One region of the Isoptericola sp. NPDC055063 genome, then DNA from elsewhere that is predicted to be linked to it. Evidence: predicted binding sites of a transcription regulator. Region 1 holds the regulator's gene; each other region holds the start of a gene.
The links. The regulator LexA, encoded in region 1, represses DNA repair genes until DNA is damaged. The targets are predictions, from matches to a motif close to TCGAACANNTGTTCGA.

Region 2: ACWF41_RS15365 (HNH endonuclease signature motif containing protein) is a predicted target of LexA. The motif match lies at 1,775-1,790, and genes of this name have one in related genera.
Region 3: ACWF41_RS03085 (HNH endonuclease signature motif containing protein) is a predicted target of LexA. The motif match lies at 1,816-1,831, and genes of this name have one in related genera.
Region 4: ACWF41_RS21290 (SAV_6107 family HEPN domain-containing protein) is a predicted target of LexA. The motif match lies at 2,053-2,068, and genes of this name have one in related genera.

What each region holds. Positions count from the first base shown of each region.
Region 1 is NZ_JBSGUW010000006.1:258,354-265,684, reverse strand. It holds gene ACWF41_RS09785 (DUF5302 domain-containing protein) at 1-179, opposite strand, end outside; gene nrdR (transcriptional regulator NrdR) at 349-882, opposite strand; gene ACWF41_RS09775 (LysM peptidoglycan-binding domain-containing protein) at 1,009-1,347, opposite strand; gene lexA (transcriptional repressor LexA) at 1,598-2,419, shown strand; gene ACWF41_RS09765 (L-lactate dehydrogenase) at 2,502-3,461, opposite strand; gene ACWF41_RS09760 (ATP-dependent DNA helicase) at 3,471-5,528, opposite strand; gene hflX (GTPase HflX) at 5,628-7,193, opposite strand.
Region 2 is NZ_JBSGUW010000012.1:59,000-66,330, reverse strand. It holds gene ACWF41_RS15380 (hypothetical protein) at 1-136, opposite strand, end outside; gene ACWF41_RS15375 (sulfite exporter TauE/SafE family protein) at 133-975, opposite strand; gene ACWF41_RS15370 (GntR family transcriptional regulator) at 972-1,718, opposite strand; gene ACWF41_RS15365 (HNH endonuclease signature motif containing protein) at 1,824-3,434, shown strand; gene ACWF41_RS15360 (HIT family protein) at 3,458-3,946, opposite strand; gene ACWF41_RS15355 (class I SAM-dependent methyltransferase) at 3,943-4,647, opposite strand; gene ACWF41_RS15350 (AAA family ATPase) at 4,673-5,143, shown strand; gene nirB (nitrite reductase large subunit NirB) at 5,246-7,331, shown strand, end outside.
Region 3 is NZ_JBSGUW010000002.1:246,865-254,195, reverse strand. It holds gene ACWF41_RS03090 (LuxR C-terminal-related transcriptional regulator) at 1-170, shown strand, start outside; gene ACWF41_RS03085 (HNH endonuclease signature motif containing protein) at 197-1,771, opposite strand; gene ACWF41_RS03080 (S66 family peptidase) at 1,943-2,983, shown strand; gene ACWF41_RS03075 (glutamine amidotransferase-related protein) at 3,044-3,700, shown strand; gene ACWF41_RS03070 (isocitrate lyase/PEP mutase family protein) at 3,708-4,499, opposite strand; gene ACWF41_RS03065 (YidH family protein) at 4,589-4,951, shown strand; gene ACWF41_RS03060 (DUF202 domain-containing protein) at 4,957-5,313, shown strand; gene ACWF41_RS03055 (Pr6Pr family membrane protein) at 5,371-6,024, shown strand; gene ACWF41_RS03050 (alkyl/aryl-sulfatase) at 6,014-7,331, opposite strand, start outside.
Region 4 is NZ_JBSGUW010000025.1:5,072-12,402, reverse strand. It holds gene ACWF41_RS21305 (proteasome assembly chaperone family protein) at 1-640, shown strand, start outside; gene ACWF41_RS21300 (cold-shock protein) at 811-1,014, shown strand; gene ACWF41_RS21295 (spermidine synthase) at 1,084-1,896, opposite strand; gene ACWF41_RS21290 (SAV_6107 family HEPN domain-containing protein) at 2,116-2,592, shown strand; gene dinB (DNA polymerase IV) at 2,589-3,866, shown strand; gene ACWF41_RS21280 (DUF3040 domain-containing protein) at 3,905-4,339, shown strand; gene ACWF41_RS21275 (transglutaminase family protein) at 4,625-6,865, opposite strand; gene ACWF41_RS21270 (DUF58 domain-containing protein) at 6,862-7,331, opposite strand, start outside.

The DNA.
Region 1 (7,331 bases):
GACTTGCGGCGGAACATCTTCTGCACCGGGCCGGAGGTCTCCGAGCCGTGCACCTGGCCGGTGTTGCCGTCCTTGCCGGCGGTCGGGTGGCTGGCGGCGTTCTTCCGCTCCAGCGCCTCCCGGAAGCGCGCCTTCGTGTCCTCGCTGGGCTTGGCCGCCCTGGAGTCGTCCGTCGTCATCACGATCACCTCGTCGTCGTCGGGGTGGACGTGCTCGCACGGCGGACCGCGCAGCACCTGGTGCCGTCCAGCATGCTCCACCCCCGCGCGTCGCGCCAAGGGCATTTCGCCCGGAGCGGGCGAACCCGGCGCCGCGAGGCGGCTCGGGGACCCCGGGAGGGGCCTCGCCTCAGCGCGACGCGTCCCGGCCGGCGACCGCGGGCTCGGCGCCACCCGTCTCGACGTCCTCGTCCTGCCCCGCGTCCTCGGCCCGCGCCTCGCGCTCCGCCCGCAGGGACGTGATCGCGCTCTCGAAGTCCTCCAGGGACTCGAATGACTGGTACACGCTCGCGAATCGCAGGTAGGCGACCTCGTCCAGCTCGCGCAGGGGCCCGAGGATGGCCAGCCCGACCTCGTTCGCCTCGATCTCGGGGCGGCCCGACGCACGCAGCGTCTCCTCGACCCGTTGCGCCAGCAGAGCCAGGTCGTCGGAGCTCACGGGCCGGCCCTGGCACGCCTTGCGCACGCCCGCGACCACCTTGTCGCGGCTGAACGGCTCGGTCACGCCGGAACGCTTGGCGACCGACAGGCTCGCCGTCTCGATCGTGGTGAAGCGGCGCTGGCACGCCGGGCACTGCCGCCGTCGGCGGATCGACGAACCGTCGTCGGAGGTGCGCGAGTCGATGACTCGCGAGTCCTCGTGGCGGCAGAACGGGCAGTGCATCGCTGGTCTCCTGCGCTCGGCTCCGGACCGGCGCCCGGCTGCCCGACAAGGTATGCGGGACGCCGCGCCCGGCGCAAGCAGGGTCCATCCTCGCATCTTCGCGGCGCCGGGTCGTGCCGCGCGCCCTCAGTCCTCGGGCAGGAGCACCACCTGACCGGCCTGCAGCTCCGCCGTCGTGAGGCCGTTCAGCTGGCGGAGGTCCGCGACGACGTCGCGCAGGTCCTCGCCCGAGTCCCGGACCGCGCGGGCGTACTGCCACAGCGTCTCGCCCGGCTGGACCGTGTGGAGCCGGACCTCCACGCCCGACCCGGGAGCGTCCGCCACCGCGCGCTGGCCGACCAGGCCCGCGCCGACGAGGACGAGAAGGACGAGCGCGGCGACCACGACACGCCCGCGTCGCGTGAGCCGGAGGCCGCCGAGCCCGAGGAACCCCGGAGCTTCGGTGGTGCTGGGCGCGTTCTGCATCGTCCTACCTCCGGTTCACGTCGCGTCGCCGCCGGTCGGGCGACTGCCGTCGAACAGCCGTTCGTCGAACACCTGTACGTCGAACGGCTGTACTAGGTGTACCACGTCACGACGACACGGTCGAGGCCTGATCGAACAGATGTTTGATGTCGGGCCGGAACTGGCCTAGAGTGACCAGCAGCGCGATGGAAGGTTTGTCGGATTTCATCGGCCCGTCAGCGGGCCGCGCCCCTGCAGGACGGAGAACGCGATGACCAGCGGACGGGACCACGCCCCGGCGTCCACGACGGTTGCCACGCCGTGGCCGGCGCAGCAGGAGACCCCTGAGGACACGTCGACAGCGGAGACGGCGCTCGCCTCGGTGAGCGAGATCGCCCCGGCGGCCGACCGGCTCACGCCGCGCCAGCGCCGTGTGCTCGAGACGATCCGCCGCTCCGTCGAGGACCGCGGCTACCCCCCGACCATGCGGGAGATCGGCGAGGCCGTGGGTCTCGCCAGCCCCTCGTCCGTCAAGCATCAGCTGACGACGCTGGAGCGCAAGGGCTTCCTGCGCCGTGACCCGAACCGGCCCCGCGCGATCGAGGTCGTCGACCCCGAGGCACCCGCCGCGACCGACGGCGGGACCCCGGCGTTCGCGCCGCGCACCCCGGGGTTCGCCGCCGGCTCGGTCGCGGGCTCCGACGCACAGCCCGCCGAGGCCCCGTCCTACGTCCCGCTCGTGGGCCGGATCGCGGCGGGCGGCCCGATCCTCGCCGAGCAGGTCGTCGAGGACGTCTTCCCGCTCCCCCGCCAGGTCGTGGGCGACGGCGAGCTGTTCCTGCTCAAGGTGGCGGGCGACTCGATGGTCGACGCGGCCATCTGCGACGGCGACTGGGTGGTCGTCCGCAGCCAGCCGGTCGCGGAGAACGGCGAGGTCGTCGCCGCCATGATCGACGGCGAGGCGACGGTCAAGACGTTCAAGCAGTCCGGCGGGCACACGTGGCTCATGCCGCAGAATGCCGCCTACTCCCCCATCCCGGGCGACGACGCCCAGGTGCTCGGCCGGGTGGTGGCCGTGCTCCGCAGCCTCTGAGCGCGACGCCGCACCCCGACGGCGCGACGAACCCCCGGCCCGTGCGGGCCGGGGGTTAGTCGCGTCAGGGCCGCGTCGCGGGTCAGAACCCGAGCCGGCGCTGCACCTCGCGCATGCCCTCGGCCGACGCCCGCAGGCCGGCGACCTCGTCGTCGGACAGCGGGGTGTCGATCGTCTCCGCCACGCCGCGCCGGTCCACCAGGGACGGCACCGAGAGGCAGACGTCGCTGATGCCGTAGAAGCCGTCCAGGCGGGACGACACGTTCATCACGCGGTGCTCGTCGTTCAGGACCGCCTCGATGATGCGGGTGGCTGCCAGGCCCACGGCGTAGTTGGTGGCCCCCTTGCCGGCGATGACCCGGTAGGCCGACTCCACGACGTCCGTGGCGATCCGGTGCCGGGCGGGCTCGTCGAGCGGCGGCCGACCACGGAAGGGGCGCCAGTCCAGCAGCGGCACCCCGGCGATCGTCGCCGAGCTCCACAGCACGATCTCCGAGTCGCCGTGCTCGCCCGCGATGTTCGCGTGCACGTTGCCGACCGCGACCCCGCAGTGGCGGGCGAGCGCGTCGCGCAGCCGGGAGGAGTCCAGGACCGTGCCGCTGCCGAACACCCGCTCGGCCGGCAGGCCGCTGATCTCCTGCGCCGCGTACGTCACCACGTCGACGGGGTTGGTCACCATGAGGTAGATCGCGTCCGGCGCGACCTCCAGCAGCCGCGGCAGGATCGTGCGGGTGAGGCCCACCGTCGCCTCGGCCAGGTCCAGGCGACTCTGGCCCGGCTTCTGCTTGGCGCCGGCGGTGACGGCCACGACGTCGGCTCCGCGGCACACCTCGACGTCGTCGGAGCCTTCGATCTCCGCCTGCGGGATGAACATGCTCCCGTGCCTCAGGTCGAGGACCTCGGCCTCGACCTTGGCGCGGTTGACGTCCATCAGGGCGATGGAGCGTGCCGCCCCTCGGGCGAGCGCTGCGTACGCGAGGGTGGAGCCCACCGCGCCGGCGCCGACGATCGCGAGCTTGGTCGTGCTGCGTGTGCCGTCCACGCGCCCAGGCTAGGTGTCCAGCCGCCGCAGCGCAGCACGGACCAGCTCGCCGTCGGTCGTGGGCCAGAAGTCTGGCATCGACCGCGTCAGGAACGACCCGTAGCGGGCCGTCGCGAGGCGCGGGTCGAGGACCGCGACCACGCCGCGATCGTCCCCCGTGCGCACGAGGCGTCCCGCCCCCTGGGCCAGCAGGAGGGCGGCGTGCGTGGCCGAGACCTGCATGAACCCGTTCCCGCCCGCCTGCTCGACCGAGCGGGCCCGCGCGGCCTTCACCGGATCGTCGGGGCGCGGGAACGGGATCCGGTCGACGAGCACGAGCTGGCAGCTGGGCCCGGGGACGTCCACGCCCTGCCAGAGCGAGAGGGTGCCGAAGAGGCACGTGGCCGGGTCGTCCGCGAACGCCTTCACGAGGGTGGGCAGCTGGTCGTCGCCCTGGCACAGGATCGGCACGTCGAGCCGCTCGCGCATCGCCTCGGCCGCCGCGACCGCCGCGCGCCGGGACGAGAACAGCCCGAGGGTGCGGCCGCCGGCCGCCTTGACGAGCCCCGCGATCTCGTCGAGCTGCGCGTCGGTGGTCGGCTCGCGGCCCGGGGCGGGCAGATGGCGGGCCACGTAGAGGATCCCCTGGCGCGGGTAGTCGAAGGGGCTGCCCACGTCGAGGCCCGTCCAGTCCGGTGTCTCGCCCGTGCCGCCCGACCCCGCGAGGCCCAGGGACCGCGCCACCGGGTCGAAGGTGCCGCCGAGGGCGAGGGTCGCGGAGGTGAAGACGCCCGTGGCCTCCCCGAGCAGGTGGGTGCGGATGAGGCCCGCCACCGCCAGCGGCGCTGCGTGCAGCCGGGTGACGCCGTCCCCGGCCCAGGGCGCGTTCTCGGGCGGCCGGGAGCACCACAGGACGTCGGCCGTCGTGTCCTGGGCCGCCATGCGCTCCGCGACCTCGAAGAGCTGCAGCACGGCGGACTGCGCCATCTTCATCCCCGCGTCCGGCGCTGACTGGCCCTTGGACTCGCCTGCGGGCTTGAGCCGGGTGAGGAGCTCGCGTGCGGCATCGCGCACGGCGGCGACGGCGGCGCGCAGCTCGTCGGGCAGGCCCAGGGGGAAGCGCTCCGCCGGGGCCGTGGCGAGCAGCGTGCCGAGCTGCTGGGACGCCGCGTCGAGCGCCGAGGTCTCGGTGCCCCCGTGGCGGCGCGCGAGGCGCGCGGCGTGCTCCACGACGGTCAGGGACAGGTCCACGGTGGCGGCCGCGGTGACCCGCTCCGCCAGCTCGTGGGCCTCGTCGACGACGACGGCGTCGTGCTCGGGCAGGACACCCGGGCTGCCGGAGACCGCGATGCCGAGCATGGCGTGGTTCGTGACGACGACGTCCGCCTCGCGCGCCGCCGCACGGGCGTGCTCGGGGAAGCACTCCGTGAGCAGCGGGCACCGCTGGCCCAGGCACTCCAGGGCCGTGACCGAGACCTGTCTCCAGGCCCGGTCCGGGACGCCGGGGACGAGATCGTCGCGGTCGCCGGTGTCGGTCTCGTCCGCCCAGGCGTGCAGGCGGCGCACGTGGTCGGCGAGGCTGGCGGCGTCGTCGCGACCGCCCCGGCCGCGCGCGCCTGTGGGCGCAGGGTGCTGCTCCGCGCCGGCACCCTCGCCGGGGCCGGGATCGGCGGGCAGGTCGAACAGGGTGGCGCCCTCGACCGGGTACCCGCCGGTGACCTTGTGCTTGCACAGGTAGTTGTGCCAACCCTTGAGCAGCGCCACCTTGGGCGCGCGGGGCAGCTTCGGGCCGACCGCCTCGGCGACGAGGGGCAGGTCGCGCGTCACGACCTGGCGCTGGAGCGCCAGGGTGGCCGTCGAGACGATGACGCGCTTGCCGTCGACGACGGCGTGGCGCACGGCGGGCACCAGGTAGGCGAGCGACTTGCCGGTGCCGGTCCCGGCCTGGACGAGCAGGTGCCGGCCTTGCTCGACGGACTCCGCGACGGCCGCCGCCATCTGGTGCTGCCCGTCGCGCCGGCCGCCGCCGAGCGCCCCCACCGCCAGGTCGAGGAGCTGCTGGGCGTCGGGGGTGTCGGCGGAGGTCACCCGACGATCCTAGGGCGGGCCACCGACCGACCGACGCCGTGCGCCGACGACGGTGGACGGCCGCGGACGCGCCCGAAGGGGCCGCCCGCGGCCGGACGTTCAGCCCGCGACGGCGACGTGCCGCAGCTCCGCCGCCAGGCTCTCGTCGACGCGGCCGCGCAGGCGCGTGCCCTCGGCGAGGTGCTCCTCCGCGACGGAGCCGCCGGTCTCGTGCGCGCGGTGCACGAGGTCGCCGCGGGAGTACGGCACCACGAGATCGATCTCGACCTGGGGCTGGGGCAGCTCGGCGGCCACCAGCTCGCGCAGCTCGGCCATGCCCTCGCCCGAGTGGGCGGACACGACGACGCTGTGCCGCTCGCGGCGCTGCACGCGGCCGACCACGGCCGGGTCGGCGACGTCGGCCTTGTTCAGCACCACGACCTCGCGCACGTCGGCGATCCCGGGGATCTCCGCCAGCACCTCGCGCACCGCGGCGATCTGCCCCTCGGGGTCCGGGTGGGAGACGTCGACCACGTGCAGGAGCAGCGCGGCGTCGCCCACCTCCTCGAGCGTGGAACGGAACGCCTCGACGAGCTGGTGCGGCAGGTGCCGCACGAACCCGACGGTGTCGGTGAGCGTGTACGGGCGCCCGTCCTCGGTGCGCGCCTTGCGGACGGTGGGATCCAGCGTGGCGAACAGGGCGTTCTCCACGAGGACGCCCGCGTCGGTCATCGCGTTGAGCAGCGAGGACTTGCCCGCGTTGGTGTAGCCCGCGATCGCGACGTTCGGCACGCCGTGCCGCCTGCGGTCGAGCCGCTTCGTCTCGCGCCCCGGCGCCATCGCGGCGATCTCGCGACGCAGCTTGGCCATGCGGTTGCGGATCCGCCGACGGTCCAGCTCGATCTTCGTCTCACCGGGGCCGCGGGAGCCCATGCCGGCGCCCTGGCCGCCCACCTGGCCACCGGCCTGGCGGGACATCGAGTCGCCCCAGCCGCGCAGGCGCGGCAGCAGGTACTCGAGCTGGGCGAGCTCGACCTGCGCCTTGCCCTCCCGCGACTTGGCGTGCTGGGCGAAGATGTCGAGGATCAGCGCGGTCCGGTCGACGACCTTGACCTTGACGATGTCCTCCAGCGCACGCCGCTGGGAGGGGGCCAGCTCGGTGTCGGCGACCACGGTGTCGGCGCCCAGGGTCGCGACGACGTCGGCCAGCTCGGCCGCCTTGCCGGAGCCGAGGTACGTGCCCGGGTCGGGCTTCTGACGGCGCTGCAGCATGCCGTCGAGGACCTGCGAGCCGGCCGTCTCGGCGAGGGCCGCGAGCTCGCGGAGCGAGACCTCCGCCTCACGGGCCGCCGCCTCGCCGCCGGAGTACAGGCCGACGAGAACGACGCGCTCCAGGCGCAGCTGCCGGTACTCGACCTCGGTGACGTCCTCGAGCTCCGTCGAGAGCCCGGCGACGCGGCGCAGCGAGATGCGCTCCTCCAGGTCGAGCTGGTCGCCGTCGTGCGCCGTGTGCACCGTGGCACCCTCGGAGCGCGCCGTCCCGGCCCGAGCGAGCACCCGAGCCACGACGTCCTGCGCGATGGCCTGCGCGTCGCGCTCCGCGGCGCGCCGGTCGGCCGCGGAGGTCTCCGCGCCGGGATTCTCGTCGGCCTGCGGGGTGTCGGGGTCGGTCGGGGTGTGGGTCAAGGTGTGCCTCTCGGGTCGGGATCGACGGCCTGGCCGTCCTTCTGCTGCAACAAGGGTCCCACGCCAGATCGTCCCGGCGGAGAGAATTTCGCGAGCCGCGTCGTGGTCCGGGACCCGGCCCGGGTCCGCGCGCGACCT
Region 2 (7,331 bases), on a different contig from region 1:
GGCGGGCGCCGGCGGCGAGGAGGACGACGCCGACGACCAGGAGCGCCACGGCCGCGGCGGTGCCCCCGCGCATGAGGGTCGCGAGGCGGCCGGCGAGAGCCCGGTCGTGGCCCGCGGGGGTCGTGTCGTCGCTCATGCCAGCCCCGCCCCGCCGACCCCGCAGGCGTGGAGGACCATCGGCACGCTCAGGGCGAGCAGCACCGCGGTGAACACGAGGCGGAGCCCTGGGCCCGCGACCCGCACCAGGACGCGCGCGCCCACGACCGAGCCGGCGACCGAGCCCAGGACGACGGGGGCAGCGAGCTCGAGGTCGAGGGTCCCCGAGACGAGGTACGCGGCCGCGGCGCCGCAGGCGGTGACGCCGATCATGAGGTTGGCGGTCGCGGACGACACCTTGATCGGCAGCCGCATGGCCGCGTCCATCGCCGGGATCTTCAGCACGCCGCTGCCGATGCCCAGGAGCGCCGAGAGCGTCCCGGCGCCGAACATGAAGGTCATCCCGAGCGGCAGCCGGGCGACCTGATAGGCGACGGCCGACCCGTCGCGGTCGGTGTAGGTGGCGCCCAGGGCGAGGCGGTCGCGCCGGACGGACGGCGCCGCCGGGCGGGCGCGCCGGCCCGTGAGCATCTGGACCGCCGACACCAGCAGGACGGCCGCGAAGACGCCGTACAGGAAGGACTCGGGGAGCGACCCGACCAGGAAGACGCCCGCCACGGCCCCGAGGGCCGTGGCGGACTCGAGCACGACCGCGAGCCTGAGGTTGGTCAGCCCCGCGGCGAGGAACTGGGGCGCGCCGGCGCACGAGCAGGCGATCACCGAGACCAGGCCGACCGCGACGGCGACGGGGAACGACGCGTGGGCGTACAGGGTCAGCAGCGGCACGACGAAGATCCCGCCGGCCATCCCCAGGGCGCTGCCCAGGGCGCCCGCCGCGAGGGATCCCACCAGCAGCACCGCGAACTGGTCGGGCGTCACGGTGTGCCCCCGGCCGCGGTGTCCGCGCGGGGGAGGCGGGTGGTGAACGTGATCGTGTCGCCGCGGTAGTGCAGCACCTCGAAGTCCACCGGGCGGCCGCCCGTCGTCGTCGAGGTGCGCTCGATCCTGAGCACCGCGCTGCCCTCGGGGACGTCGAGGGCCTGCGCCACGACCGGGTCCGCGACGCTCGCCCGCAGGGCATACGTCGCCTCGGCCAGCGGCGTGCCGTGCCGCTGCTCCAGGAGCGTGAAGATCGGCTCGTTCTCGAGGTCGTCCTGCGCCACCAGCCGCCCGAGGTCCGGGGGGAGGTAGGTCTGGTCGAAGGAGATCGGGAGCCCCGCCGCCAGCCGGACGCGGTCGATGTGAGTCACGGTCGCCCCGACGGGGAGGTCGAGGGCGGCGCGCACCTCGGCCGACGCCGGTACTTCCTCGACGGCGAGGACCCGCGCGCGGGTGGGCAGCCCGTGACGCTCCATGTCCTCGACGAACCCGGTCAGGGCGGTGAGGGGCTGGCTGATCTGCGGCGTCGTGACGTACGTGCCGCGGCCCTGCCGCGTGACGACCAGGCCCCGGGACACCAGGTTCTGGACGGCGCGTCGCACCGTGATCCGGCTGACGCCGAACTGCTCCACCAGGGCGTCCTCCGTGGGGAGCTGGTCGCCCGGGTGCAGGTCGACCCCCCAGCGAGCGAGGAGGGCGTTCTCGACCTGGGCGTACAGCGGCGTGCCGGCGGAGGGGAGCATGTCGGGAGTCTAGGTCATGTCGTTATAACAACTGGTCGCCTGACCGGATGCGTGATGCGAACGTGTGTTCGAAGAGGTGTCGGTGGCGGGTGGTTGAGTGCTCGTATGGCCACCCCGTCCAGTACCGCCGCTTCGCGGCTTGATGCTGCGCTGGACCGGACGGCGGACGAGCAGGCGGCGGTGAACGCGGCGGCGGGTCGGCGCACGGTCGCGCTCGGGCAGGTGCTGGCGGCGGCGCGGGTGGAGCCGGAGGCGTTGCTCGACGTCGAGGTGGAGCGGGTCGCGTCGGCGACGACGCAACGACGTGGTTCGGTCGCGCACCGGGCGCTGGTCGCGGAGGTCGCGTGCGCGCTCGGGGTGAGCGAGCACGTCGCGGCCGGCTGGCTCGCGGACGCCGACGTCCTGGCCTCGAAGGCGATCGCCACCCTGGAGGCGTTGTGCGCGGGGACGATCTCCTACCAGCACGCCGCGAAGATGGCGGACGCGGTCGCAGGCCTGCCCCCGAGCGTCGCGGGGCGGGTCGAGCGCGCGGTCCTGGGCCGGGCCCCCGGCATGACGGCGGCACGGTTCGGCGCGCTCGTCCGCGCCGCCCGCGACCGCCTGCACCCCGTCCCGGCGGAGGTGCGGCATCAGGCCGCCGCGCTGAAGGCGGACGTGTGGGTCGACGACGGCGCCGACGGGATGTCCTGGCTGACCGCGCACCTGCCGACGCCCGTCGCGCGCGCCGTCTACGACCGCCTGCACCGCACCGCCACGAGAGCGAAGACGACCGGTGACCCGCGCGGCATCGGGCAGCTGCGCGCCGCGACCCTGGCCGCGCTCCTCCTCGACGACCACCCCGTGACAGATGAGCACAGCACGTACGAGCACGAGCACCGCGCGGACGTCGCGGGGCCAACAGGCGGAGCCGCCGGCCCGGAGAACCTGCCGGGAACGCCGCCGGACAGCACACCGGAAACGACACCAGGATCAGCACCAGGGACCGCACCACGAGGTCTGCCAGACGACCTACCGGACCTGCCCGATCCGCTCGCCACGCTGGCGCGCACCGTCCGGCCCGTGGTGCACGTGACCGTCCCGATCACCACCCTCACCGGCACCAGCGAGAGTCCGGGCCTGCTGGACGGCACCATCCCCATCGACGCGGAGACCGCACGCCACCTCACCGCCCGCGCCCCCACCCTGCGACGCCTGCTCACCGACCCCGTCACCGGCGCGATGCTCACCGTCGACCGACGCTCCTACGTCGTGCCCGCCGACCTACGCGCCTTCCTCACCCAACGCGACCTCACCTGCCGGTTCCCCGGCTGCCGCATCCCCGCACGCCGCTGCGACCTCGACCACACCACCGCCTGGGAGCACGGCGGCACCACCGACGCCACCAACCTCGCCGCACTGTGCCGCCGTCACCACACGTTGAAGCACGAGTCCCGATGGACCGTCGAACACCTCCACGACCGGCCGGGCGGCCGGCCCGGCACCGGCGTCCTGGCCTGGACCTCACCCCGCGGCCGCACCTACCTCACCGAGCCCGGATCCGCCGACCACACCCTCGACCACCTCGACGCCTGGGCCACCGAGACACAGCACCTCGCCGAGCAACTGCCCGCGCAACTGCCCGCGCAACGCCCGGTCCCGTCGACGGACGACACGGTCGGACCGGGACCGGCACCAGACATGGTCCCGGCCCGGGACGACGGCGACCCGCCCTTCTGACCGACGCGGCGAGGTGCCGGCCGTCAGGCGTCCAGGCGGTACGGCAGGCCGAGCGCCTCCCGGAGCGCGGCGGCGTAGGGCACCCGCTCGGCGGGCGGGGCCCAGCGGGCGTCGTCGTGCCGTTGGTAGAGGCGGTCGTCCGGGTGGCGGGGGAGCACGTGGACGTGCAGGTGCCAGACGTCCTGGTCGCCCGCGGGCTCGTTGTGCTGGCGGATCGAGGTGCCGGGGCAGTCGTACGACGTGCGCATGGCCTCGGCGACCCGCTGCGTGAGCTCCCAGACGGCCGCGCCGTCCTCGGGCGTGAGCGCGTAGAGGTTCTCGACGTGCACCCGCGGGATCACCAGGACCCCGCCGGGGTTGTCCGGCCACCACTTCGGCGCGATGCGCGCGAAGGCGCGCTCCGTCACCGCGACGACGTCGGACGGCTGGTTCCACTCGTCGACGAGGCCCCGCTGGATGCCGCAGAACGGGCAGGCGTACCCGGCGGGTTCGTGGGTGATGGGACCCGTCACGGTCGCGTCCACTCGAGCGTGTAGCGGAAGAACAGCCGCTGCCGGAACCGTGCGCCCGGCAGGACGCGCCGCGCGGTGTCGCGGACCTCGCCGTACGTCTCGCGCGAGTCGCGCACCGGCACGGGCGGCCCGTCGTCCCCGGCGCCCGCGGCGGCCGGCCGCGGGTGCTTGACCATCCCCACCACGGGGTTGGCGAACGACGACACGAGGTCGACGGCGAGGTCGCGCGGCGCGCCGATCCGCGCGAGCCCCACCACGAGCAGGCGGCCGCCCGGCGCGACGACCCCTGCGGCGTGCCGCAGCGCGGGCTCCAGGTCCATGTGGTGCAGCGACGCGACCATCGTCACGACGTCGAACGAGCCGTCGGCGGGGACGTCCTCGAACCGGCCGTGCCGCACGTTGACGCCCGGGTCTCCCGCGAACCGCGCGGCGGTCGCCTCGGCCATCGCGGCGTCGGCGTCGAGCCCGACGACGGTGGCGCCGGAGCGGCGTAGCCGGTCGACGAGCGCGCCCGTGCCACACCCGACGTCGAGCGCGCGTCGCCTGCGTCGCGGCAGCCGGCGCAGGATCCAGCCGTGGAAGTGGTCGTTGTGGTTCCACGGGTGCCGCGCGTTGAGGCGGCCGAGCCACCGGCCGACGGCGCGGACCTGCGGGTTCGTCGTCGTGCGCGGGTCGAACTGCATCCTCGGCGTCGTCGGCATGGACAGCGAGGGTAGCGTCTCGGCCGTGCCGACCCTCGTCCTCCTGTGCGGCCCCGCCGGCGCGGGCAAGTCCACGCACGCCCGGCGCTACGCGGCCGACGGCTACGCGGTCGCGTCCGTCGACGAGCTCGCGTGGGCGGCCGGGCACCCGGCCGTGCACCCCCTGCCCGACGACGCCGCCCGCCAGGTGGCGGAGACCCTGCGGTCCCGGGTCGGCGCGCTCCTCGACCAGGGGCGCGACGTCGTCGTCGACTCGTCGTTCTGGTCCCGCGCGTCCCGGGACACCTACCGCGCGCTCGGTGCAGCCCACGGCGCGGACGTCCTGGTCGTCTACGTCGACACCCCGCGCGACGTCGCCCTCGCCCGGGTGGCCGCGCGGACCGCGGCGCACCCGCACGACGTCGTCCTGACCCCCGAGGTGGCCGCCGCCTTCCACGACGGGTTCGAGGTCCCGACGCCGGACGAGGGCCCGCTGGAGGTCGTGCCGGGCGCGTGACGACTCTCCTCTCGCGCGGAGTGTGTCGCGCGTGAGGCAGATGTTCCCGTGAGGTAACCGGGGGCTGACGGCGGCGACACGGCGGCTTCCTACCGTCGGGTCATGAGCAGCGAGCCCCCCACCCCAGGCCGTTCCGAGCGGCGGCACGTCGTCGTCGTCGGCGGTGGCATGGTCGCGCAGCGGTTCGTCGAGGCCCTGAGGGCCCGCGACACGGGCGGCGCGTGGCGCGTCACCGTGTTCGCCGAGGAGCCCCGCACGCCCTACGACCGCGTCGGCCTCACCCGCTACTTCGAGGTGCGCGACGCCGAGGAGCTCGCCCTCGGCGACCCGGCGCTGTGGGACGACCCGCTCGTCGACCTGCACCGCGACTGCGCGGTCACGTCGGTCGACCGCGCCGCGCGGACCGTCACCGACCGCCTCGGCCGCGTGCACGCCTACGACGAGCTGGTGCTCGCCACGGGGTCCAGCGCCGCGATGCCGCCCATCGACGGCAACGACCTGCCCGGCGTCTTCGTGTACCGCACCATCGACGACGTCGCGGCGCTGCGCGGGTGGGTGGAGGCCAAGCGGGAGGCCGGCCGCATCGAGACGCGGGGCGGCGTGGTGGAGCGCCCGGTGCGCGGCGCCGTCGTCGGCGGCGGGCTGCTGGGCCTCGAGGCCGCGGGCGCGCTGAAGGCGCTCGGCGCGCAGGCCACGGTGATCCAGTTCGGCACGCATCTCATGGACGTGCAGGTCGACCTGGGCGGCGGGCACGCGCTGAAGCGGCTCATCAACGACAAGGGCATCGCGGTCCGCACCGACACGGCGACGAAGGCGATCCGGCCGCACCGCCGCACCGGGCACGTGGGCCGCATGGACTTCGCCGACGGCGGGCGGCTCGACGTCGACGTCGTCGTGATGGCCACGGGCGTGCGCCCCCGCGACGAGCTGGCTCGCGCGGCCGGGCTCGAGATCGGCGCGCGCGGCGGCGCCGTCGTCGACCTCACCTGCCGCACCGCCGACGACCACGTCTGGGCGATCGGCGAGGTCGCGTGCATCGAGGGGCGCTGCCTCGGCCTGGTCGCGCCCGGCAACACGATGGCGGAGGTCGTGGTCGACCGGCTGCTCGGCGGCGGGGCCACGTTCCCCGGCGCGGACACGGCGACCAAGCTCAAGCTCTCGGGCGTCGACGTGGCGAGCTTCGGCGACGCGCACGGGCGCACCGAGAAGTCCGTCGAGATCGTCTGGGCCGACCCGCTGCGGGGCGTCTACAGCAAGCTCGTCATGGCCGACGACGCGCGCACCCTGCTGGGAGGCGTCTTCGTCGGCGACGCCGGGCCGTACGCGTCGCTGCGTCCCATGCTCGGCGCGGAACTGCCGGGCGACCCGTCCGCGTTCCTGCTGCCCGAGGGGTCGGGCGGTGCGCCCACCCTCGAGCTGCCCGACGACGCGAACGTCTGCTCCTGCAACAACGTCTCGGCGGGCACGATCCGGGGTGCGGTCACGGAGCACGAGTGCACCGACGTCGCGGGCGTCAAGGCGTGCACGCGGGCCGGCACCACGTGCGGGGCGTGCGTGCCGCTGGTCACCAAGCTGACGAAGACGGAGCTCGCCAGGGCCGGCGTCGAGGTCAGCAACGCGCTGTGCGAGCACTTCGACCTGTCCCGCGCGCAGCTCTTCGACGCCGTGCGCGTGGCCGACCTGCACACGTTCAGCGAGATCATCGCCCGGTTCGGCCGGGTGCCCGACGGCGCGAGCGACGCCGGCCGGGGCTGCGACATCTGCAAGCCGACCGTGGCGTCGATCCTGGCCAGCCTCGGCAACGGGCACATCCTCGCGGGCGAGCAGGCCACGCTGCAGGACACCAACGACCACATGCTCGCCAACCTGCAGAAGGACGGCACGTACTCGGTCGTCCCGCGCATGCCGGGCGGCGAGGTGACGCCGGAGGGGCTGATCGTCGTCGGGCAGGTCGCGAAGGACTTCGGCCTCTACACGAAGATCACCGGCGGCCAGCGGATCGACATGTTCGGTGCCCGCGTCGAGCAGCTCCCGGAGATCTGGCGGCGGCTCGTGGACGCCGGCTTCGAGTCCGGGCACGCGTACGGCAAGTCGCTGCGCACCGTGAAGTCGTGCGTCGGGTCCACGTGGTGCCGGTACGGGGTGCAGGACTCCGTGGGCATGGCCGTCGAGCTCGAGCTGCGCTACC
Region 3 (7,331 bases), on a different contig from region 1:
TCGAGGTGCTGCGCCTCGTCGCCGCCGGCCGGTCGAACGACGCCATCGCGCGCGAGCTGTTCGTCTCCGTCGCCACCGTGAAGTCCCACCTGGCGCACATCAACACCAAGCTGGGCACGCAGTCCCGCACCGAGGCCGCCGCCGTCGCCCGCGAGCGCGGGATGCTCTGACGGCACGACCCGAGCGCGGTGACGGCTCAGAACGGTGGGTCGCCCAGCTCCGGCGCCCAGTCCGCCGAGCCTGGTAGGTCCGCTGAGCCTGGTAGGTCCGCTGAGCCCAGTGGGTCCGGCGGCTCCGGTGGGACCAGCTCCCGACCGGTGAGGTCGACGGGGTCGGCGACGGGGTCGCGGGCGACTCGTCCGGTCGGTGAGGTCCACACGAGGGTGCCGTCCGGTTCCTGCCGCGTCCGCCAGCGGGTCTCGTGCTTCAGCACGTGATGTCGGCGGCACAGATGAGCCAGGTTGTCCGCGGTCGTGCGCCCTCCGTCGGCCCACGCGACGGTGTGGTCGACGTCGCAGCGGGCGGCGGCGCGGGTGCAGCCCGGGAAGCGGCAGGTGCCGTCGCGGGCCTCCAGGTAGACGCGCAGCGCCGCCGGGACGGTGTACGTGCCGGGGTCGGCGGACAGCAGCTCGCCCGACGCCGGGTCGACCAGCAGCCGGCGCAGCGACGGCGCCCGGGCGGTGAGGAACGCCGCGACCTCCGGGTCGATCGCGCCGTGACCCGTGAGCTCGGCGGCGTCCTCGGAGCGGCCGAGCAGCGCCATCACCGGCACGGTGATCTGCACGCGGGGGACGATCCGACGTGCATGGTCGGCGAGGTCCGGGACGGGGCACGCCGTTGCCTCGCCCGCGGGCGCGCCCGCCGACTCGCCTGCACGGCCTGCACGGCCTGCGCCGGGCTGCGCACCTGCGGAGGTGCCGGTGACGGCAGGGGTCGCAGACCCGGGTCGCGCCGCGGCCGAGGGGGCGGCGTCCGCCAGTAGCAGGGCGGCGTATGCGTCGGCGCGGAGCTGGGCCACCGTGCGCGGGTCGCCGGCCTCGCGGGCGGTGCGAGCGGCCGTCGTCAGCCGGTCGTGGGCCGCGTGGGCGGTCGTGGCGGGGAGGTAGGCGCTGAGCCAGGCCATGCCGTCGGCGGCGGGGTCGACGAACACGCCGCGCTTCGCCGCCGCCCTCGCGTGCCGCAGCGTGAACGGCTCGGGGTGTGCGCGGTCGCGGGCGCGGCGCAGGTGGGCGCGGAACTGGGCCGGTGTGGCCGTCGCGGCCCGCGGCAGCGCCTCGGCCTGCACGGCCGCGCGGGCCTGGGCGTCGGGGAGGTCGGCGAGGACGTCGGCCATCGCCGTCGCGTGGCGGGCCCCGATCCGGCCGCGGCGGAGCTCGGTTAGCGTCGCGGATCCCGACGAGGTGAGCGTCTGCGCCGTCTCGACGAGGTGGTCCGCCTCCCGCTCGCTCAGTCGCAGCGTGGTCGCGACGTCCGCGACGAACGCCCGCCGGGCGAGCTGGTGCCGACGCGCCGTGCCCGCCCGCAGCACCCGCAGCTCCTCGCCCGCCAGGAGGTCGGGCTCGCACCGCACGGCTGCGCGCCGGGCGCGCTCCACGGCGAGCAGCTTCTCGCCCTCCAGCGCGTCGATCCGCGACTGGAGGCGGGCCACGTCGTCGAGGGCGGCCGAGACGTCGTGCACCGTCGTCGGTCCGGGCGGGGAGAGCGCGTCGTCCCAGGGCGTGGTGACGACCGGAAGGTCGTCGACCGCGCCGTCGAGCACCGCAGCGGACATGCGCGCCTCACCCCCTCGTCGTCGGTCGGCGGTTCGAGAAGGGCTCGAACACGTGTTCGAGCCTAGCGAAGGTTCACGCCTCGCACCAGGCCCGATGCCCCGCCTGTGGACAACCGTCGCGGCCGCCGAATGCCGTTGCCGCGGAGCCGTCGGGTCGGGCAAGGTCCGGTCATGACGATCCGCTACCCCCGCCCCCTGCGCCCCGGCGACACGATCGGCGTGACCGCGCCGTCGTCGGGCGTGCCCGCCCCGCTGCTGCCGCGGCTGGACCACGCCGTCGACGTCGTGCGCGCGAAGGGTTACGACGTGCAGGTGGGAGCCACGCCGTCGGGCGACGGGGTCGTCAGCGCACCGGCGGACCTGCGCGCGGCGGAGCTCACCGCGATGCTCACCGACCCGGCGGTGCGTGCCGTCGTGCCGCCGTGGGGCGGGGAGCTGGCGACGGACCTGCTGGGCCGCCTCGACTGGGACGCGCTGGGCGCGGACCCGACGTGGCTGGTCGGGTACTCGGACATCTCGACGCTGCAGCTGCCGCTCACCCTGCGCACCGGGGTCGCCACGCTGCACGGCCAGAACCTCATGGACACGCCCTACGACGTGCCGGAGGGCATCGTCGGCTGGTGGGACGTCGCCGCCTCGGCGCAGGACGGCGGGCAGCTGGTGCAGCGCTCGCCGCGGCGGTACCGCTCGTCGGGCTGGGACGACTGGGAGCAGGACCCGCAGGTCCACACCTGGACCCTCGACGCGGAGGGCGCGTGGCTGCGGCTCGACGGCGAGGACCCGGGCGCGCCCGTGGACGTCCAGGGGCGGCTGATCGGTGGCTGCCTGGAGACCGTCTCCCTGCTCGCGGGCACGCCGTACGGCGACGTGGCCCGGTTCGCGACGGAGCACGCGCCCGAGGGCCTGGTCGTGTACCTCGACATCCTCGAGTGGGAGGCGCTCGAGGTCGGCCGGGCCCTGTGGGCGATGCGGCACGCGGGCTGGTTCGACGCGGCGAACGCGGTGCTGATCAGCCGTACGCACGCGCCGGACTCGGAGGGGTTCACCCTGCACGACGCCGCCCGCGACGCCCTGGGTGACCTGGGGATCCCGATCCTCGCGGACGTCGAGTGCGGGCACGTGCCGCCGTACCTCGCGCTGGTGAACGGTGCGCTCGCGCGCGTGCAGCACGGGCCCGAGGGGTCGGTGATCACCCAGCGCCTGGTGCCCTGACCGCGGGGCCCTGACCATGGGGCCCTGACCATGGGGAACGGGCTGCGCTACCGTGGCGCCGTGACCCTCGCGCTGCTCGGCGACCACGGAGACCACACCAGCCACCGGGAGCTCGCCGCCCTCGTCCCGCGCCTCGCGGACGAGCTCGGCGTGGAGGCCGTGTGGGTGCCCACCGACACACCGTTCGACGTGCGCGCGTACGACGGGATCTGGCTCGTGCCCGGCTCGCCGTACGCCGACGAGGCGGCCGTGCTGCGCGCGATCACGGCCGCCCGGGAGGGCGGGATCCCGTTCCTCGGCACGTGCGCCGGGATGCAGTACGCGGTCGTCGAGCTCACGCGCAGCCTGCTGGGGAGGGCCGCGACGCACGCGGAGTCCGACGGCGAGGCCGACGACAACGTCGTGGCGGCGCTCGCATGCTCGCTGTACGGCGAGGAGCGCGTCGTGACGCCGGTGCCGGGCACGCGGTTCGCGTCGTGGGTGGGCGAGCCGTTCGCCGGGATGCACTTCTGTGGCTATGCCCCGACGGCGGAGGCCGTCGCGGCGCTGGAGGCGGTGGGCGTCGTCGTGGGAGCCGTCGCGGACGACGCCGGCGCGGAGGTGCTCGAGCTCGCCGACCACCCCTTCTTCGTGGCCAGCCTCTTCCAGCCGCACATCGGGGCGTCGGCCGGGCGCCCGATCCACCCGCTGGTGCGGGCGTTCGCCGCCGCGCTCTGAGCGCGCGTCAGCCCCGGAACGCCCGCGGCATGACCTCGCGCGCCGGGCCGGTGCGGTCGAGGAACCCGACGCCGCCGGCCTGGAGCTCGCGGGCGGCGTCGACCAGCGCGGACAGGGCGTTCCAGGCGAACGTGCCGCCGACGGAGACCCGCGCGACCCCCGCGGCGGCCAGCTCGGCGGGCGTCGGGCCGCCCGCGACGAGCAGCGCGTTGACGGGCCGGTCCACCTCGCGGCAGACGGTCGCGATCGCGGCCGCGTCGCGCAGCCCGGGCGCGTACAGCACGTCGGCGCCGGCCTCCTGGTAGGCCTGGAGCCGCGCGATCGTGTCGGCGAGGTCGTCCCGGCCGTGCAGGTGGTTCTCGCAGCGCGCCGTGAGCACCAGGTCCCCCGCGGCCTCGGCCGCGGCGGCCACGCGCTCGACGGCGGCGGGCCGGGCGTAGAGGGGCTGGTCCGCGCGCCCGGTGGCGTCCTCGACCGAGCACCCCGCGAGGCCGGTCCCGCGGGCCTCGGTCACGGTGCCCGCCACCCCCGCGGGGGAGTCCGCGAAGCCGTTCTCCAGGTCGGCGCTCACCGGCACGTCGACGGCGGCCGCGAGCGCGCCGGCGTGGGCGAGCGTCTCCTCGCGGGTGGTCGCGCCGTCGGGCCGGCCGAGCGTCGCGGCGAACCCGCTGCTCGTCGTCGCGACGGCGGCGAAGCCGAGCGCGGTGAGGAGGCGCGCCGACCCGGCGTCCCAGGCGTTCGGCAGCAGGAGCGGGTCGCCGGGGCGGTGCAGGGCCAGGAAGTCCGCGCGCAGGGTCATGCGCCCGAACCTAGCCACCGCCCCCGACGCCCGCCCCCACGCCGCCGTCGCCGCGACGTGCCCCGCGGCGGTCGATAGGCTCGGGCCTCGTGAGCCGCGAGCGCTTCCCCCGGTGGGTCTACGAGCAGGGCACGGAGCCCGACCCGCGGTTCTCCCTCGCCAACGAGCGCACGATCCTGGCGTGGCTGCGCACCGCCCTCGGGCTGATCGCGGGCGGCACCGCGCTCGAGACGCTGGACCTGCCGATGGAGCCGCACCTGCGTCTCACCGCGGCGGTCGTGCTGCTCGTGGCGGGCGCCGTCGTGCCGGTGGCCGCGGCGGTGGAGTGGGCCCGCTCCGAGCGCGCGATGCGGGAGCACGGGCCGCTGCCCGGCGCGATCACGGGGTTCGTGCTGGTCCTGACCATCACCGTCGTGGGCATCCTCGTGCTGCTCGCGCTGCTGCTGCACTGACCGCGATGGCCGAGCCGCCGCTGGACCCGCCGCTCGTCGGCCCCGAACGAGACCGGGGCCTGCAGGTGGAGCGCACCTCGCTCGCGTGGCGGCGCACCCTCCTGTCGTTCACCGCCGCCTGCGCGGTGGCGTGGCAGACGCTGCCGGGCGTCGACGGGCTGTCGTCGTTCGCGCTCGCCGCCGCGGTCGGCCTCGTCCTCACGCCGCCGCTGTGGTGGTTCGCCCGGCGGCACGCGCACCACACGGCAAGGCACCTGGGCGCCGAGGAGCCGCGGCTGCGGCACGGGCGGCGGATCGTGGTCATGTGCGCGGGGACGGCGCTGCTCGGCCTCGCCGGGCTGGTCGCGATCCTGGTCTTCTGAGGACGAGCCCCGAGGACGACGTGCCGCCGTGGCCGCCCGGTCTGGTTCACTACGCCCATGTTCGTGATCGTCGGCCTGTTCCGGCTCTTCGTCGCCGTCCTCGGCCTCGTCGGCACGCGCGCCATCTGGCGCGACGGCGACGTCGAGGGCTTCGTGTACTTCACCAACCTGACCAGCTTCCTCGCGGTGGCGGTGTTCGGATGGGCGGGCGTCGCGACGCTGCTGCGCCGGGAGCAGCCGCCGGTGTGGGCGAAGGGGCTGGTGACCCTGGCCGCCGCGATCACGGGCCTGGTCGCGTGGCTGGTCCTCGCGCCCGAGTCGCCGGACGCGCCCGCCGTCTTCCTCGGCCTGACCGACGGGCAGGTGGAGCACCGGGCGCTGCCGATCGCCGTCGTCCTGGACTTCCTGCTGCTCGACCCGCACCGCCGCGCCCGCCTGCGCCACGCGGGGCTGTGGATGCTGTTCCCGGTGCTGTACTTCGGATTCATCCTGCTGCGCGGCCAGCTCAGCCCGGGCAGCGCGTACCCGTACGGCTTCATCGACCTCGACGCCCTCGGGTGGGGCGGGCTGGGGATCAACCTGGTGGTCTACGGCGGCGCCTTCTACGTGCTCGGGCTGCTCATCGTCGGCGTCGACCGGCTGCTCCCCGCCCGCCCCCTCGTCCCGGGGGTGGCGGTCCCTGAGGTCAGGGACCCTCAGCTCACGGCGTGACGATGGCGAAGTCCGGGTCGCCCGGGTCGAGGATGCCGTGCACCTTCGCCAGCGCGGCCGTGTCGCCCGAGACCTCGATGCCCGCCGCGGCCAGCCGCGCCGGGTCCAGACCTCCCGCGAGGGCAGGGAGCGCGGCCCGCGTCGTGGTGATGGTGACGTCGGCGGCGTCGGGCTGCGGCCGGGCGCTGTAGGTGAGCGCGCCGTTCGCGAGCCGGAGCCGGTAGCGCGCGGCCGCGTCGGAGAGGACGACGTCGGCCGTGACGCGGTGGTCCCACGCCTTCGGGCCGTCGATCTGGATCGCGAGGGCGTCGAACAGCATCTCGGGGGAGAGGTGCGCGACGATGTCCGCCGACGCGGTCTGCGTCGGCGTGCCGAAGTTCCCGCTGCGCAGCTCGGTGGCGCCCGACAGGTACACCGACCGCCACGTGCCGTTCTCCGCCCCGTACCCGAGCTGTTCGAACGTGTCGGCGAGCAGCTCCTTCGCCCCGGCGTGGTCGGGCTGCGCGAAGACGACATGGCTCAGCACCTCCGCCACCCAACGGAAGTCCCCGGCGTCGAACGACGCGCGCGCCTTCTCCACCACGGCGTCCGCGCCGCCCATGAACTCGACGTACCGCTTGCCCTGCTCCTCGGGCGGGTGCTGCCACAGGTGCGCGGGGTTGCCGTCGTACCAGCCCATGTACCGCTGATAGATCGCCTTGATGTCGTGGCTCACCGATCCGTAGTAGCCGCGCGCGTGCCACGCGTTCTCCAGCGCCGGAGGCAGCGGCAGCTGCTCGGCGATCTCGGAGCCCACGAGTCCCTTGTTCAGGAGGCGCAGCGTCTGGTCGTGCAGGTACGCGTACAGGTCGCGCTGCTCGGACAGGAACGTCACGATGCGCTCGTTGCCCCAGGTGGGCCAGTGGTGCGACGCGAAGACGGACTCGACGTCCGCGCCGAACAGGTCGATCGTCTCGGTGAGGTAGTTGGCCCAGGCGTGCGGGTCGCGCACGACGGCGCCGCGCAGCGTCAGCAGGTTGTGCAGCGTGTGCGTGGCGTCCTCGGCCGCGCACAGCGCCTTGTGGTCCGGGAACCAGATGAGCATCTCGGCCGGGGCCTCGGTGCCCGGCGCCATCTGGAACACCATGCGGACGCCGTCGACCGTCTCCTCCTGCCCGGTCGTCGTGATGTCGAGCGTCGGGGCGATGAGCGTGACGGTTCCGGTGGACGTCGTCTGCCCCAGGCCGGCGCCGACCTGGCCCTGCGGGCCGCGGGCGAGTGCCGCGCCGTACATGTAGCCCGCGCGGCGGCCCATCGCCGTGCCCGCG
Region 4 (7,331 bases), on a different contig from region 1:
CGACCACGTGGCGGACCGGGAGGGGACGGGCTTCCTGCTGCTGCACGGCTCCGAGCCGGACCTGCAGTGGGAGCGCGTCGTCGCGGCGGTGAAGGGGCTCGTGGAGCGGTTCGACGTCTCGCTGACGGTCGGCTTCCACGGCATCCCGATGGGCGTGCCGCACACGCGGCCGCTCTCCCTGACGGCACACGGCACGCGGCCGGGCCTGGTCGAGGACTACACGTCGTTCTTCGGGACCGTGCGCGTCCCGGGCTCGCTGGCCGCGCTGCTGGAGTACCGCCTCGGCGAGGCAGGGCACGACGCGATCGGGTTCACCGTCCACGTGCCGCACTACCTGGCGCAGTCGCGCTACGCCCCGGCCGCGGTGGTGGCGCTGCGGCACGTGGAGCGCGCCACGGGTCTCGACCTGGCGACCGGCCTCCTGGCCGAGGCCGCGGCCGACGCGACGATCGAGGTGGAGAAGCAGGTCGGGGAGTCCACCGAGGTCAAGGCCGTCGTCCGGGCGCTCGAGGAGCAGTACGACGCCTTCACGCGGTCGGTGGGCCGCCCGAGCCTGCTCGCCGAGCAGGCGCCGCTGCCCACGGCCGAGGAGCTCGGCGCCGAGTTCGAGAGGTTCCTGGCCCAGCGCGACGACGACTGACGCCCGCAATGGTCGTTGCGCGGCATATCCGTGGCACGACGGTGTGGTCCGTGCCACACTGACCGCGTTGCAGAGGCGTTCCTCGCAGGAACCGCGGCGGCGGCCTGTGCAGCGACGGGTGGCCGCCCGGTGTGCCCGTGACCGTTGTGACGGAAGGTCGAAGGATCAGCATGGCGCAAGGTTCTGTGAAGTGGTTCAACTCCGAGAAGGGCTACGGCTTCATCGCCCAGGACGACGGCGGTGCCGACGTCTTCGTGCACTACTCCGCGATCCAGTCGCAGGGGTACCGCTCCCTCGACGAGGCCCAGCGGGTCGAGTTCGAGATCACCCAGGGCCCCAAGGGTCCGCAGGCGGAGCAGGTCGTCCCGCTCTGAGTCCCCGGCACGTCTGACGACGGCCGCGTCCCGGCGTGGGGGCGCGGCCGTCGTCGTGCGCGGGGGCCTTCAGGCGCCGGCGAACCGGGCCAGCTCGTCCCCGACCAGGAGCCGCGCGGGCACGGGCAGGCTGCGCAGGCGGCGCGCGAGCGCGGCATCGTCCAGGTCGGGCGCCGTCGGGGGTGCCCCGGCACCGTCGTCCTCCTCGGGCTCGGGCCGCACGGCCACGAGGACCACGTTGCCGTAGCGGCGCCCCTTGAGGATGGCGTGCTCGGCGAGCACCCCGACCCGGCCGTCCTGCACCGCGTCGGGGCCGAACGCGGCCGCCAGGTGCCCGACCTCGCGGCGCGCGAGGTGCAGCGGGGGCCGGTCCGCGCAGTTCGCCAGCAGCACGCCGCCCGGTCGCAGCACCCGGTGCGCGGCGGCGGCGAAGCCGGCGTCGGCCAGGTGGTCGGGGGTGCGGTCGCCGGCGAAGACGTCGCGCACGACGACGTCGAACGACTCCGGTGCGAGGGACGCCAGGGCGTGGCCCGCGTCGTCCGCCCGCAGCCGCAGCCGGGGCGCCCGCGGCAGCGCGAACCACCCCCGGACGAGCTCGAGCAGGCGGGCATCGACGTCGACGCCGAGCTGGCGCGAGTCGGGCCGCTCGTGCTCGACGTGCCGGGCGAGCGCGCACCCAGCCGCCCCGAGGTGCAGCACGCGGAGCGGGCCGTCGGGGAGCCCGGCCAGGACCGCGGCAATCTGCTGCATGTACTCGAAGGCGAGGAAGCCGGGGTCGGCGAGGTCGAGGGCGGAGCTCGGCACGCCGTTGACGTGCAGCGTCACGCGGTCGGGGTGGTCGGGGTCGCGCTCGACCCGGGCCGTGCCGGTGTCGATCGGCACCTCGCCGTCGGGGAGTGTCGGTACGTCGGAGGATGCTGGGTGGCGTCGGCCGGACCGGCGGTCGGGGCGGGAGCCGCCTCGGGAGGTGCGGGACATGGGTCCCAGTCTCCCCGCTCGGCGGCCGGCGCCGGGCCTCGGCCCGGCGGTTGACAGAAATCGAACAGGTGTTCGACACTTGGGTCGGACGCGGGGAAGGCCGCGGAGCACGGGAGGTGCAGGATGTCGGCTCGTACGGGATCTGCCAGGACGCCGGGCGGTCGTGGCCCGGTCGGCGTGGGGGTGCTGCCCCCGAGCCCCGAGGTGGTCAGCCTGCTGGACCGCTCGGACGCCGAGCTCGCGCAGGCGTCGACGGCGTCGGACCCGGCGGACCGCTTCGTGCACGCCCACCTCGCGGCGCTCCGCGCGGCGGCCGCGGTCGTCGCGCTGCGGGGCCGCCCCTCGGCACGCTCGCGGGCCCGCTCCGTCTGGGACATGCTCGCGCTCGTGGAGCCGGACCTCGCCGCCTGGTCCGGGTACTTCGCGTCGGGCGCCCGGGTGCGGGCCGCCGTGGAGGCGGGGCTCGAGCCCGAGGTCGACGCGCACCGCGCCGCCGAGCTGGTCGCGTGCGCGGAGGACTTCCGCGACGAGGTCGGCCTGCTGGTCGACCCGCGTGCCGGGTTCGCCCGGCCGCTCGCGGTCGCCCCGGCGGCGTCGTGAGCCGAGGCCCGCGGGCGGCCGAGGCGTTCCGCGACTGGGGTTCGGACGAGTCGGGTACGTCCGTGCTGCACGTCGACATGGACGCGTTCTTCGCGTCCTGCGAGCTCGTGCGCCGGCCGGAGCTCCGCGGGAGACCCGTGATCGTGGGGGGCCGCGAGCGGGGTGTCGTCCTCGCCGCGACCTACGAGGCGCGCGCGTTCGGGGTCCGCTCGGCGATGTCGATGCCGGCCGCCCTGCGGCTGTGCCCGCAGGCCGTCGTGGTGCCGCCGGACCACCGGCTGTACCACGACGTGTCGGAGTCGGTCATGGAGCTGCTCTCCACCATCACGCCCCTGGTGGAGCGCATCTCGGTCGACGAGGCCTTCCTCGACGTGAGCGGGGCGCGGCGTCGCCTCGGGGCTCCGACGGAGATCGGTGCCCGGCTGCGCGAGCAGGTCCGCGCGGAGCACGGGATCACGTGCTCGGTCGGCGTCGCGCAGAACAAGTTCGTCGCGAAGCTCGCCTCGACCCACGCCAAGCCCGACGGGATGCTGCTGGTGCCGGCAGGCGCCACGGTGCCCTTCCTGCGCACGCTGCCCGTCGGCGCGCTGTGGGGCGTGGGGGAGAAGACGGAGGCAGCGCTCGCCCGGTGGGGCATCACCTCGGTCGCCGAGCTCGCGGACACCGACGTGCCCACCCTCCAGGCGGCCGTCGGGTCGGTGGCCGGCGCGCACCTGCACGACCTGGCCTGGGGACGGGACCCGCGGCCCGTCGTCCCCGGGCACGAGGAGCGCAGCGTGGGGGCCGAGACCACGTTCGAGCGCGACCTGTGGGACCTGGGCGAGGTGGAGCACCGGATGCTGCTTCTCGCGGACCGAGTCGCCGCCAGGATGCGCCACCAGGGCGTCGTCGCGCGCACCGTCGCCGTCAAGGTGCGCACCAGCGACTTCCGCACGCTGACCCGGTCCCGCACCCTCGACGGGCCCACGGACGTCGCCCGGGAGATCCATCTCGTCGCGCGAGAGCTCCTGCGCGCCGCGGACCTTCGCGGGCTGCCCGTCCGGCTGGTCGGTGTCCGCGGAGAGAACCTGCAGGTCAGGTCCGGTCTGGCGGAGCAGGTGACCCTCGACGAGGCCGTAGATCCGCGGCAGGAGGCGCGGCGCGAGGCCGAGCTGGCGCTCGACGCGGTGCGGGAGCGGTTCGGGAGCTCGGCGATCACGCTCGGCGCCGGCTCGGGTCGGGGTCGGGGTTCACCCTCGCCGACTACCGCGCCGGGCAGCGCAGGCATATCCTGAGGGGGTTACCGTTCCACCGCGAGACCCGGGGGGACTCGATGCCACTGTCCGAGTACGAGCAGCGAGTGCTGGAGCAGATGGAGCGCGCGCTGAGCAGCGACGACCCCCGTCTGGCCAACACCCTGCAGCAGGCGCGCCGCCGGTCGCCCCTGCGGTATGTCCTGGCCGGCGTAGGAGTCGTCGCGGGGCTGTTGCTTCTCGTGCTCGGTGCCGCGAGCTCGGAGGCCTGGGTCGGCGTCGCCGGCTTCGTCCTCATGTTCGCCGGGGTCGCGTATGCGTTCGCCGCTCCCCGCCGGTCGAAGTCCGGCCCCACGGGCGTCGTCCGCCCCGACGGCACGATCGACCCGACGTCCAATCCTGACCGGGCCCGCACCGGTCAGCCGGCCCCTCGACCCGCGCCGGCGGCGAAGAAGGAAGGCTTCCTCTCCCGGCTCGAGGAGCGCTGGGAGCGTCGTCGCGACCAGGGGCGCTGAGGCCCGGCGCCGAGGGAGGCGCCGGGTGACCGGGGCGGACCCCCGGCGTCCGGCACCGCGGCCCACCTGAACACCGCAGGAGCCCGACCGGTCCAACGACCGGCCGGGCTCCTGCATGCCTTCGGCCCTGCTCCTGCATGTCTCCGGCCCTGGGGCTCCGGCACGGGGTGTGCCGGCTCCGTGGGCTTCAGGCCCGTGTGTGCAGGCCCGTGTGTGCGGGCGCCTGTGCTCGATCTCCGGGCCTCGTGTCCCGTGTCTCCGGTCCCCGTCAGTCCCCGGCGGTCGTCAGCGCGCGCCGAGCGTCTCGCCGAGCCCGGCGGTGACGGCGTCGGTGAGGCGCTCCAGCTCGTCCTGCGCGGGGGCGTCGGGGTCGCGCGCGTACCGGCTCTGCTCGGCCGCCCCGGCCAGCACGGTCAGGTCCGCGAGCACCTCGGGAGTCAGGGACCGGCCGGACCGGGTGGTCACCGCCGAGGAGATCACCTCGGGCGCCCGGCGGAGCGTCGTGTCCGGCGGGAGGCGGACCCCCTCGGACGCGAGGGCGCCGAGCACCTGCTGCCACGCCAGCTCCGGGTCCAGGTCCTGCGAGGCCCGTCGTCGACGCGCCAGGAGGAGCACCAGCCCGCCGGCGAGCAGGACGATGAGGGAGCCGGCCGTGATCCACACCCAGGCGGGGAGCCCGGTGTCGACGATCGGCGTCGCCGACACCGCCGTGGAGGCCGTGGGTGTGGCTTCGTCCGTCGCCGTCGAGTCGCTGGTGGGCCGGTGGTCCCGGAGGTCGCCGGACGTCGGCGCGGGCGCCGGCTGACCCTGCACGCGCGGCGTCGTGTACGCGGGCGCGCTCCCGGTCTGCTGGGCCGGCGTGGGCTCGAACCGCACCCAACCCGAACCGGGGAAGTAGATCTCCGGCCAGGCGTGCGAGTCCTGCCCGGTGATCTGCCAGGTGGTGTCGCCGGTGCGGTCGCCGGGCAGGTAACCGACGGCGATGCGCGCCGGGATCCCGAGGGACCGGGCCATGACCACCATCGTCGTGGCGAACTGGATGCAGTACCCCGTGCGGTTCTGCAGGAAGTCCCAGACGGGGTCGCCGGTGCCGCCGCGCGGGATGGTGGTCGAGTAGGTGAACCGGGTCGGGTCGCGCAGCCAGCGCTGGAGGGCCACGGCCTGGTCGTACACGGTGTCGGCGTCGTCGACGACGTCGCGGGCCGCCTCCTCGACGTCGCCCGCGTGGGCCGTGTCGGGCACCTGGGTGTAGATCGGGTCGAGGTCGGCGGCGGGGGCGTCCCGCAGCCGGTCGGGGGTCAGGTCGCGCTCGTGCACGGTGAGCGTGTACGAGTCGCCGGCACCGGTGAGCCCGCCCACGACCTCGTCGCGGATCGGGTCGTAGCCCCAGCTCCCGCCCGCGTCGCCGGCGTCCACCGCACGGGGGTCGATGGTGAGGGGGAGCTTGTCGTCCCGCAGCTCGCCGACCTCGAGGGCCACCGAGCGGACGGTGCTCTTCCCGGAGGGCGGGTCGTCGGGCCACAGGACGTCGTCGGCGCCGAAGTCGCGGCCGGCGCGCTCCTCCCCGCGCTGCCAGCGACGCCCGTCGAAGGCGGTGGCGGTGTAGCTGCGCAGCGGGCCGACGTCGGCGTCGGACCCGGTGTCGTACGTGAGCACCACGGAGCTCGACCGCTCGGTGAGGCTGCGCAGGATGTCGAGGTCCTCGGCGAGGCGGATCGTGTCGCCGGTCGTCGTGAAGGCGCGGTACCAGCCGGTGGGCCCGCCCGGGAGGGCGGCCGACGCGCTGCCGACGAGGCCCGCCACCACGGCGAGTGCCGTCGCGGCCGCCGTCGTGGCCACGGCGCGGGAGCGCTCGGCGCGGCGCACCGGGCCGGGGGTGCGTTCCTGGCGCCGGGACCGCGCCGCGAGAGGGCCGTCGATGGTCAGGAGCAGCAGGAGGGCGGTCACGGTCACCACGAACACGCCCCACGGCACCCGCCCGGTCAGGACGAGGGGAGGCGCCCAGAGGGCCAGGAGCGGCAGGCCCGCGCCGGCGGGCCGCCGCAGAGCACCGGCGATCGCGTCGGCGAGGAGGAGCACGAGGAGGGTGCCTCCCACCGCGAGCAGGCCGATCGGCACGCTGCCCGCGACGGGCGCGACCTCCGTACGGGCGATCTCGCCGGCCTCGCCGAGCCGGGCCACCACCCGCGAGACGTGCTCGGGGGTGACGAAGAACGTGGGGTCGGCGGTCGGACCGCCGAAGCGTGCGGCCAGGAACCAGGCCGCGACGACGGCCCCGAGGAGGGTGGGCCACCCGCTCCCCGTCTCGCGCGGGCGGCGTCCGCGGGCGCGTGCTCGGCGCTCGAGGACCACCCGCGTGGTGACGGTCGTCGCGCTGACGAGGAGGATGCCGACCAGCCCGGCGCGCGTCCAGCCGCCGGGGACCACGACGCTGGTGAGGGCGAGCATCGACGCCGCGACCGCGACGGCGACGAGCACCCCGGAGGCGATGGTGCGGGCGGTCGGGCCCGCGTGGGCGGGGATCATGCGATCCCCTCGGCGAGCAGCGCCCAGGCGCGGTCCGGTGGGGTGCCGGGCGGGCACGTCGCGACCCGCCAGCCCGCGGCGCGCAGGTCGCCCACGACGGCCTCGGCGCCCGTCAGCGCGGCGGCCTCGCGGGAGCGCGCCTCGGGGAGGGCGACGACGAGCGCCCAGCAGGTGCCCTCGACGCCGAGCTCGGCGATCTCCCGCAGGGCGGCCTCGGGCTGCGGGCCGAGGACCGCGACGAGGACCTCGTCCTGCGCGCGGTTGGCACGCAGGGAGCGGACGGTCTCCAGGACGGCGCGCTCGGCGTCGGCCGCGCCGCGGTGGCCGTGCAGGTCGACGGCCTGGTCGAGGATCGTCGCGCGGCCCGTGCGCGCGCCCGCGGCGAACGGCACGGGCACGGGGCCGGTGCCGGTGGGCACCAGGCGGGCGGGGTGCCCCGCCTCGAGGAAGGACACGGCGATCGACG